Regions from separate parts of the Sporolactobacillus caesalpiniae genome, predicted to be linked through region 1. Evidence: riboswitches for the same ligand, from Rfam matches in the RefSeq annotation. Region 1 holds a riboswitch; the other holds the start of a gene.
What was found. A riboswitch is a leader RNA that binds a small molecule or an ion and turns the genes downstream of it on or off. The one in region 1 is predicted to bind FMN.
Positions count from the first base shown of each region.

Region 1 (4,999 bases):
AATTCGTATTTTCTAAAGAATGAGGGATCAAAGATATGGTAAAGGTTCCCGGTTTTACATCATCAACCGTCAAACTCGTACCATTGATCGCAATTGAACCTTGTGGAATAATTTCACCTTGTAGTTCTGGTGGGTAATAAAAGGTTAATTTAAGTGAGTTTTCGTACTTCATTTTTTGAATTAATCGAGTGGTTCGATCAACATGCCCAGAGACGATGTGCCCTTCAAATCGATCATCTGGAGACATGGCTCGCTCTAAATTAACGAAAGTGCCTTCTTTCATTCGCGAAAAAGTGGTTTTCTGAAAAGTTGCCGGCATAACATCAACTGAAAAGCTGTCCTTCGCAACAGTCGTTGCCGTCAAGCAAACACCGTTAATTGCCATGCTGTCGCCAATTTTGAAACCGTTTAATCGCTCCGTATCTTCTACAGATACCGTCAACTTGATGTGATGTTGCTGCTTATTCATTCGTTTTATTTTCCCGACCGTTTGAATTAACCCTGTAAACACTTACTTCACCTTCTCACTGACAATTCGTAAATCCTCACCAATACGTTCGATACTTTTGAAGGTCAAATTAGTTTCACGATCGATCATTCCGTTGCCAGAAAACGCTGATAAACCGATACCGCCAATTAATTTAGGCGCGAGATAAGTAATCACTTCTTCATAACAATGCGCTTGCAGAAATTCATGATGAATCTGCGCGCCGCCTTCAACATAGATGGATTGCACCCCTTGCTGGCCAATATCATCCACAATCTTTGGTATTGAGAAATCATCCGTTTGGATAATTCTCACATTATCAGGTACCTCTTCTTGTAATGCACGTTGCGTAAAAATCCAAATCGGCTCCGGATGTTCAAATACTTTAAATGCTTCAAAATGCAATGTCTTCCCGCTTCTGTCTAAGATTATTCGAATGGGTGGATAATCATTGTTTTCACTAGGTAATAAGATGGGATTGTCTGCTAAAATCGTACCACTTCCAACTAGTATCGCTTGATAGTCACGTCGTTCTTCATGCACAAATTGATTCGCCCGTTTACCGGTAATCGCCGTTCGTTCACCTGGTTTAGCTGCTATTTTTCCATCTAAACTAAGGGCTTGTTTCAACACAATATACGGTTTCTTATGCCGATAAAAATAGTTATAGTGCTTATTTAGTGATTCAGCTTCATCAGTGAGACAATTGATTTTCACGTCAATCTGATGGGCTTTTAAAATCGCTGCGCCTTTATGAGCAACAATCGGATTAGGATCGCGTTGGCCAATGACCACGCGCTTAATCCCGCTGTCGATGATCGCTTGTACACATGGGGGTTGTTTTCCGTAATGTGCACAGGGTTCCAAAGTGACATATAAAGTTGAATCGCGCAGTTCTTCGGGGTGAGCGCAATGATCAATGGCCATTCTTTCGGCATGTTTATCACCAAATTTCGCATGATAGCCGGTTGCAATAATGCGATTATTTTTCACAATAACGGCACCTACTCGTGGATTTCTATACGTGTTTCGACCACCTTTTTTAGCCAGCTCAATTGCTTTTTTCATGAACCGTTCATCCAATTGCACGTCCCCCTTTCTTTTAAAGATGCAAAAAGCCCCGTAGTCATCTACGGGGCAACACAAACTAAACTTAGTTTTATTATTATCTAACTAGACCATAGCAAAAAAGATACAATCCTAGTTAGAATTGCAATAATACTAAATTCTTCTCCCATCCAGACTTTAACTGTCGGCTCTAGACTCTCACTAGATCCACCGCAAAATTGCGGGTCACGGACTTTAAGCTTACTTGCTTATTACCGTCGGTCGGGAATTACACCCTGCCCCGAAGAATATATTCAACTTTACTAAGTAATACTAAATCATTACATTTGATCTGTCTACTCTTTAGCTTTTTCAAATGTGCATTACGGATGGCGGATGCTCGTGCATGATCTTGAGTTTCAATGGCTTCGGCAATAGATATTCCGGTAACTATTTTATCCGAAAAAAACCTCCTAAAGTGAATTTTGTTCATTCACCTTAGGAGGTCAATTTCTTCACTTGTTCCACGCAATAAATCCGAAACAGATTTGTTCAACCCCTGTAGAATCGGGCTTATGCTCCAGATCTACTTAATGCTAATAAACATATTCATTAAAACTGATCAATCAGCAATTGTCTTAGTTCATCCAATCCCGGCTGACGCGGATTGGCCGGTGTGCACTGGTCGTTATAAATCAAGTCAACCAATTTATCAAGTGCATCGTCAAATTGTTGCTGCGTCACACCATTGGCCGACAGTTTAGGCACAACATCCAGAGCTTTCATTAAAGTCGCTATCTTATCGCAAAATGCTTCAACCAGCTCTGCATCGCTCGTTCCTTGCATGCCCAATGAACGTGCAATGTCGGCATAGTCTTTTTGACCACGATATACTTCGTAACGAGGGAACGGCGTCCGTTTTACTCTGCCGGAGACACCATTGAAACGAATGACATGCTGCATTGCGATTGAAATGGCCAAACCATGCGGTAATCCAAATTCCCCACCGGTTTTATGTGCAATCGAGTGATTGATGCCAAGGAAGGCATTGGCAAACGCCATACCACCCAAAGTAGCAGCATAATGCATTTTTTCGCGTGCCTGCTCGCCCGAGAGCGTCGGGTTTTTAGGATCATACTTATACGATTCTTCCAGGTTCTCAAAGACAAGTTTAATTGCCTGCAATGACCACGGACGTGTAAATTCAGATGCCATAACTGAAACATAAGCTTCCAAAGCGTGAGACAGTGTATCCAGTCCGGACAAAGCAACGGTTCTTTTCGGAACGGTCATGACAAATTCCGGATCGACAATGGCAATTTGCGGTGTCAGTTCATAATCGGTCAATGGGTATTTAACATGTGTGTTATCGTCTGTGATTACCGCATACGGCGTTACCTCAGACCCTGTTCCGGATGTTGTCGGGATGGCAACCAACTGGGTCTGCGTTTGATGATGGAATTTAACGATTCGTTTACGGATATCAATGAATTTCTGCTGCAGACGCGTGAACAGCTCACTGACTTTTTCATAGCTGTCTAAGAATCCGGGTTCTTGTTCCAGTGAGTACTCATAGATGAAGCGGGCAATTTTAGACGCATCCAGCGCAGATCCACCGCCGATCGCAATGACTGTATCCGGTTGGAACTCGCTCATTTGTTTCGCGATTTCGATCGTCTGCCCCAGTGTTGGATCAGGTCGAACGGTTCCATAGATCGACGTTTTTACCACATTATCTCGAATTTCCAACTGTTCATAAACCTTGTCAACGAAACCAAATTTAACCATTCCCGGATCCGCAACAATAAATGCCCGTGAAACTTTTTCAATGTCCTGGAGATAAGAAATAGCATTTTTTTCATAATATATTTTTTCCGGTAAGCGAACCCATTGCGGACGATTACGACGTTTTGCGACGGTTTTGATATTCAATAAGTCTTCAGTTGATAAGTTATGTGACAATGAATTTTTCCCCCATGATCCTGTTCCTAAAGTCAAGCTTGCACGCAGTGCATCTGTGTAAATATCGCCAATTCCTCCGATTGAATCCGGTTGATTTACTAGAATTCGAGCGGCCTTAGTCTTTTCGCCGTACTCATTGATAAACGGATCTGCCTGTGAGCCGATTTGAATCGCTGCATTGTGTCCTGCTCCTTGGTAATCCAAAAGAGCTGCAATAATTTTAACACCTTGATCACGATCCTTAGCTTTATAAACAGACAGCAGCGGAGAAAGCTTCTCAGAGGAGAGTTTTTCGCCAATGTTCTTCGGGTCAAGCTCAAACAACATAACATCCTTGCCCTCCGGAAGAATGACACCTGCCTGTTCCGCAATCCATCGAGCAGGTCTGCCGGCAACCGGTCCGTTTACACCATGGTTGTCATTGAAAACGAAATCAGCTATTTTTTGATAATCTTTCTGAGGAACAAGGTATGCGCCTTTTTCCAGCATTCTGTTCATCCATTGATCATAGATTGGTGCTTCAACAACCACTGAGTTTTCAGTAGCGCAGATCATTCCGTTGTCAAATCGTTTCGACAGCAGCAAATCTTCGACTGCCCGGTCAAGATGCGCTGTGTGGTCAACAAATATTGCCCCGTTACCGGCACCGACACCCATGGACGGATTACCTGATTGCAACGCCGCATTAACCATCCCCGGGCCTCCGGTTGCTAATATAGAAGCGATTTTGGTATTGCGAATTAGAGCTGTTGTATTGTTAAGCGACGGTTTTTCAATCCATTGAATAACATCTTTAGGTGCGCCGGCGGCTACGGCTGCATCATATACGATTTTGGCTGCATGAGCAGAACATTTTTGTGCCTGCGGATGAAAGGCAAAAACGATCGCATTGCGTGTTTTCAATGCCAGTAATGATTTGAACATTGTCGTTGAGGTAGGATTAGTCGTTGGCACAATCCCTGCCAATACCCCCAATGGAGCCGCAATTTGAACTTCTCCGGCAACTTTATTCTCATGAATCACACCGACTGTTTTGTCATTCTTGATTGTATTGTAAACATTTTCAGTTGCAAAACGATTTTTCGTGTCCTTATCTTCAACAACGCCGCGTCCGGTTTCATCAACTGCCTCATGTGCAAGCAACAAAGCTGCTTCTGATCCTGCCAGAGCTGCTGCAGCAACAATCTTATCAACCTGTGCCTGTGTGAACTTGGCATATGCTTTTTCTGCTTCCAAGGCTTTATCGACCAATCCGGATGTATATTTTTTCGCTTCTTCCATCAAAGCCTTTTTTTCATCTTCAGACAAAACTTTTGTCACTTTAGGTTTTACTAATTTTTCCATTTTAAAAACTCCCTTTTTTTATTTTTATTTTAAAAAACTCGCCGATTGGCAAGCCTTGGCGCAGACAGAGGCTTAGTTGTACACTCGTTTCCTTGAATCTTTAATTTTTTTATACATTCTTACCAGTGTAAAATTACCCCTACATAGTAGCCTTATTAC
Region 1 is NZ_JBEVCB010000004.1:368,070-373,068, forward strand. Features, by position in the region: gene ABWW58_RS10215 (riboflavin synthase) at 1-511, opposite strand, end outside; gene ribD (bifunctional diaminohydroxyphosphoribosylaminopyrimidine deaminase/5-amino-6-(5-phosphoribosylamino)uracil reductase RibD) at 512-1,570, opposite strand; FMN riboswitch at 1,710-1,847, opposite strand; gene adhE (bifunctional acetaldehyde-CoA/alcohol dehydrogenase) at 2,147-4,840, opposite strand.

Region 2 (4,999 bases), on a different contig from region 1:
CTCCGCCGTAATAGCCAAGTTGTTTCAGCTCATTCTGGAGCTTCACGACCGCTTCACCGGAATCGCCTTGCTGAAGCAAACTGTTTCCGAAAATTATGTTGACCTCCTGTTTGTCTGGTTGACTTGCCGGAGTGTTCGCTGCAAACCCAATTGCATGAGTTGTTTGTTCAGGATCCTTACTTTTCATGATGTGACTATCATTTGTACTGTTCGTTTTGGCGAAAACAATGGTCGTTGGTGACAGCACACCCAGACACACGGTTAAGCTCGTCATTGCAGTCAGCCTTTTAATGATATTCATTAAGTAAAAAACCTCCTTAGGTGATACAGCCGCGTGTATGATCCGTGGCTAACATCCAAGGGCTATTCTAAGCGTTGAATATATCAGGCATGTTTTAACAATATTACAGTTATGTAACATGAGATCAAGATTATTCATTTTGTCAATACCTTTTTTGCTAAAATACTCGGAATTTTTTATGATTGTTACGGTAAATTCAGGAATATGTCCCATTAAAAATGACGGAATATGGGGGAACTTGTTTGGGACATTAAAATTTCACAGATTTTGCGACAAAGACTCTGTTCATCTATACTATTCATGAACGGTAAAAGCGAAGAAAAAATAAAAATTGAAAACATGACTTTTAGTTAAAAAGCGATTTTTTGATGCAAGACGTAGTGCTTTATTATTCATAACACTTTGTTTCAGTGGAATTGCGTGCTAAAGTTGAGCGTATTTTGTGTGAAGGTCAATGAAAATGGGGGAGAACTATGGAATCAAAGAAGGCAAGAGAATCACTATCTGTAACTTCAGTTCATGTATTGCCCAATGACACAAATAATCATGGCACCTTTTTTGGTGGTAAATTGATGATGTATGTAGACAATATCGCAGCTATTGCTGCAACCCGGCATTCGAGAAGTCTAGTAGTTACAGCCTCAATTGATTCGGTGGATTTTTTGCAGCCGATATATGCCGGTTCTTCAGTGTGCTTGGAGGCTTTTGTTACATGGAGCCACAACACATCTATGGAGGTATTCGTCAAGATCATCGATGAAAATTTAAGAACAGGAGCGCGTCAATTGTGTACGACTTGTTTTCTAACGTTCGTCGCGATCGGTGATAACGGCAGGCCTGTGCCGGTACCGAAAGTGAGTCCTGAGAGTGAGGAAGAACAGCTTTTATTTGGAAGTGCAGAAAAGCGTTATTTGAGCCGTAGAGCACGAAGACAGGAAACAAAAAAATTCACGAAAAACCTGACGCTGAAGAAGCCATGGGAATAATCGCCCAGTGTCCACACCAAAATGAGTCGTTTGCATAAAATGAAGTGTTGGGTAAGGACACATGCTCAATAAATAACGAATGAGAGGCGAGTGGCGATATGGGTGCTCCAAGCGGCGGATACAGCGGCAGCTTTGCTTTAATCGTTGTTCTGTTTATTTTGTTGATCATTGTGGGTACAGCTTACGTATATTAAGGCTGAGTCGCACACTACGGACTATTGAAAAAAACACCCGCGGATATTGCTTCCGCGGGTGTTTTAATCGTGATCGTATTTGAATTCAGGCAGCAACACGTTTCTGGATAAACTTTTTCAAACGCGCGCTCACCGGAATCATAATCAAAGTAAGTACAACGCCTTTAAGCAAGTTAAAGGGCATGACTCCATAAACGATCAAAGTGAGTAGACTGTGAATACTTCGGTTCGCCGCTTGTGCCATCCCAACGGTCGCATCAATGCTAAAACCAAGGAAAAGTGCGTATCCTGGAAAAATTAAGTAATAGTTAAGAACAGACATGATTACGGTCATAATTAATGTGGCGGACAACATACCGAATAACAGTGAGCGAGCGGTTGATTTACGGCGATAGAAAGCCCACGTAACCAAAATGAAAATTGAACCGGCCGCAAAGTTTGCGAATTCGCCAACAGGAACAACAGTAAGTGAACCGGTAAGCAGTACATGCAGAATATTTTTAATTGCCTCAATGGCAATTCCGGCTCCGGGCCCGAGGATAAGTGCGCCGATCAAAGCAGGCAGGTCACTAAAATCCATTGTTAAAAATACAGGAAACAGCGGAATTGGAAAAGCGATTAACATTATTAAAAATCCAAGCGTGGAGAGCAGTGAAATAAGTACCAATTTCCTTAATGAAGTGTTCATACAATTACCCCCGTAAATATAGTATTGGGGATCATGCGCAGCGTTTCTGACTCTAGTCTGGACCATTTGGAAAATCCGGACATCTCTTCAGGATTTTAATGGTTAATCCGAATTAAAAGAGCCCAAAGGAAGGTTCCTTTGGGCTCAAGAAAATCGGCGCTCTGAAAGCGCAACGAAAAGTATGCGCGGAATACAAAAAACGCTGTCACATCATCCTTCTTTCATCCAGACTCTACTGTCGGTCCCGGTTTCTCACCGGATCTGCCTTGCGGCTTGCGGACTCTGGCTTATAGCCAATACCGCCGGTCGGGAATTTCACCCTGCCCTGAAGGAACATCATATTTAATTTACATACTCAGTATACAGCAATTCAAACTGCGCAACAACATTTTCTTTTTCGATGGCGTATGTTTCGATGGTTAGATAAAATAATCGAGAACGATCCCGAGAGAAAGGAGAATACCGAATAAAGTCTGCATCTGTGCCGTGGCTTTCATCGCAGGCATCATCTGAATTGCCTTTGTTTTCTTGCGAAATAATTTCGTCGCTTGAATTGCCTTTGGAAGACTAGCGAATACGATGATCAGCCATGCGGACTCCACACTAAGAATCATCAAGCCGATAACCCAGATATAGGAAAAAGTGAATAGACCGGCAAGTACGGTAATTGCCCTAGGACGTCCAAGCAAGATGGGCAAGGTGCGTCTGCCCTTTTTCTTGTCACCCGAGAGATCGCGGATATTATTAGCCATATTGATACCGCCAACAAGAATGCCAATTGGTATGGAAATCAGGATACAGTTCAATGTCAGCGTTCCGGTCTGGATAAAGAATGAGATCCAGATGATGAACACACCCATGAACAAACCGGAAACTAATTCACCAAAAGGTGTATAGGCGATCGGAAGTGGGCCGCCGGAGTAGAGATAGCCGGTGAGAATACAAATGGAACCTGCGAGCGCGATCCACCAACTGCTGTTCGCGCAGATGAACACACCAATAAGCATAGCGACAAGACAGAGTATAAGTGCAAGTCGAAGGATTGTTTTCGGATGGAAGCCATCTCTAACAATGCTTCCACCGATCCCAACGGATTGCGCATTATCGAGGCCACGTTTGAAATCGAAATACTCATTGAATAAATTAGTTGCGATCTGAATCAGCATCGATGCGGCCATCATTGCAAGAAATAACGCCAGATCCGGATTTCTTATCGGCAGAACGAGTGCAGTTCCAAGCGCGACCGGGACAAATGATGCGGATAATGTGTGTGGTCGAAGCATGACCCACCATTTTTTGAAACCAGTATTTTTTTCGGGTGCTAATTCCCCCATAACGATCGCTCCCACTACAAATTATGCTGTGATTCTAAACTCAATTCAAAGTTTCATAGATTTGAAGAAAAAATTATAATTGTCACCAATTCGACACTATTTTCTTTTTCAGTTTATGGAATATAGCGGTATGTGTCAACATGATGCACTTGGTAAATGGTTCAAATTATGAAATTAATAATGAGTTAACGGCAAATATGAATTTGAGCGGTAGGGGATTGTGAAAAACAATCTGTTGAATTGAATGGATGTTTAAGAAGTTAACGTACGCGTAATGATTTACGACTGAGAGGAAGGACTTGGATCTTGGACGTTAGCAGAGGGAGAAAGACGGACGTTCAGTAAGCTTTTTAGTGTGTCGCACTCAACACCGGTTAACGTGACGCCGCGACCCATCTTTTTCTTATCGGGTGCCCAGCTCCGAATATCATATTTCGCTTCTCGGGCATTCCAACTGACGAGGTTCAACTCTTTTGTCCAACCGCTGTTTTCCGTTGCGATGACACCAAAATGCTCGACAATGTTGAAGGTCACTTCTGAATTTGAATCTGTCATACACCAATCACCTCTTTAATTTTTTGAACGAATGTTCTGATAATATTATAAACACAAACAAATGTTCCGTCAATATGTGATTCTATTTTTTTTACGGGTAAGAAAGAAAAAAATCTGTGGAGACGAATGTACGTACAGCTAAGTCTTTGCTAATGGCTTGGCGAGGACAAATTTTCTAACAAGAAAAATTTGGTACATCACTAAATCGCAACTTTGTTATAATGATTGCGTGGAACGGCTTTTCCAAAAGCTTTGAAAGGAGAGGGGAAATAAAATGCTTAAATACACATTGGCTTTCTTAAAATATGGAGAAAAAGTCTTGATGATCAATCGTCAGAAATCACCTTGGCAAGGCGCGTGGAACGGTGTCGGCGGGAAGTTGGAAGCGGAGGAGTCACCTGAAGCTTGCGTCATTCGCGAGGTCTGGGAAGAGACAGGCATTAAGTTAAACGCCCCGGTATTTCGCGGCACGGTCACCTGGCATTCGGATGCGGAACCCGCCCAAGGCATGTACGTATATACAGCGGATATCACGGCTGACGCGCTCGTGGATTTGCCGCGTTCGACACGTGAAGGAATACTTGCTCTGAAGGATATTGCATGGATTCTCTCTGAAGATAATTTTGGGACGGTACCCAGCATTCGCTTTTTCATGAGACCAATGCTTAAAGACGTGAAGGAGGATCCTGTGGATTATCATTGTACGTTTGACGGTGATCGTATCATTCATACTGAAATTCGTCCGCTGACTGAAATGCTCATGATTTAGGGGAGCAGGAACCAAATCAGCAGCATCAGGCAACCGAAAAGGCCAATGTAGTAGAGAATCCAATAATCCGCCCCCATCATGACGGTAAGCAGCGGCGCGAGCAGGGAATAGATACCTGCCAATAGGAGCATAGTGCTTAACGCCATAAAAAAGAGATGCTGTTTTTTAAACA
Region 2 is NZ_JBEVCB010000002.1:371,328-376,326, reverse strand. Features, by position in the region: gene ABWW58_RS05220 (3D domain-containing protein) at 1-301, opposite strand, end outside; gene ABWW58_RS05215 (acyl-CoA thioesterase) at 775-1,287, shown strand; gene ABWW58_RS05210 (YjcZ family sporulation protein) at 1,386-1,481, shown strand; gene ABWW58_RS05205 (ECF transporter S component) at 1,567-2,169, opposite strand; FMN riboswitch at 2,379-2,506, opposite strand; gene ABWW58_RS05200 (1,4-dihydroxy-2-naphthoate polyprenyltransferase) at 2,589-3,503, opposite strand; gene ABWW58_RS05195 (YdbC family protein) at 3,783-4,058, opposite strand; gene ABWW58_RS05190 (NUDIX hydrolase) at 4,333-4,827, shown strand; gene ABWW58_RS05185 (hypothetical protein) at 4,824-4,999, opposite strand, start outside.
Region 2: linked by a shared signal. The riboswitch ahead of ABWW58_RS05205 (ECF transporter S component) and the one ahead of ribD (bifunctional diaminohydroxyphosphoribosylaminopyrimidine deaminase/5-amino-6-(5-phosphoribosylamino)uracil reductase RibD) in region 1 are both predicted to bind FMN.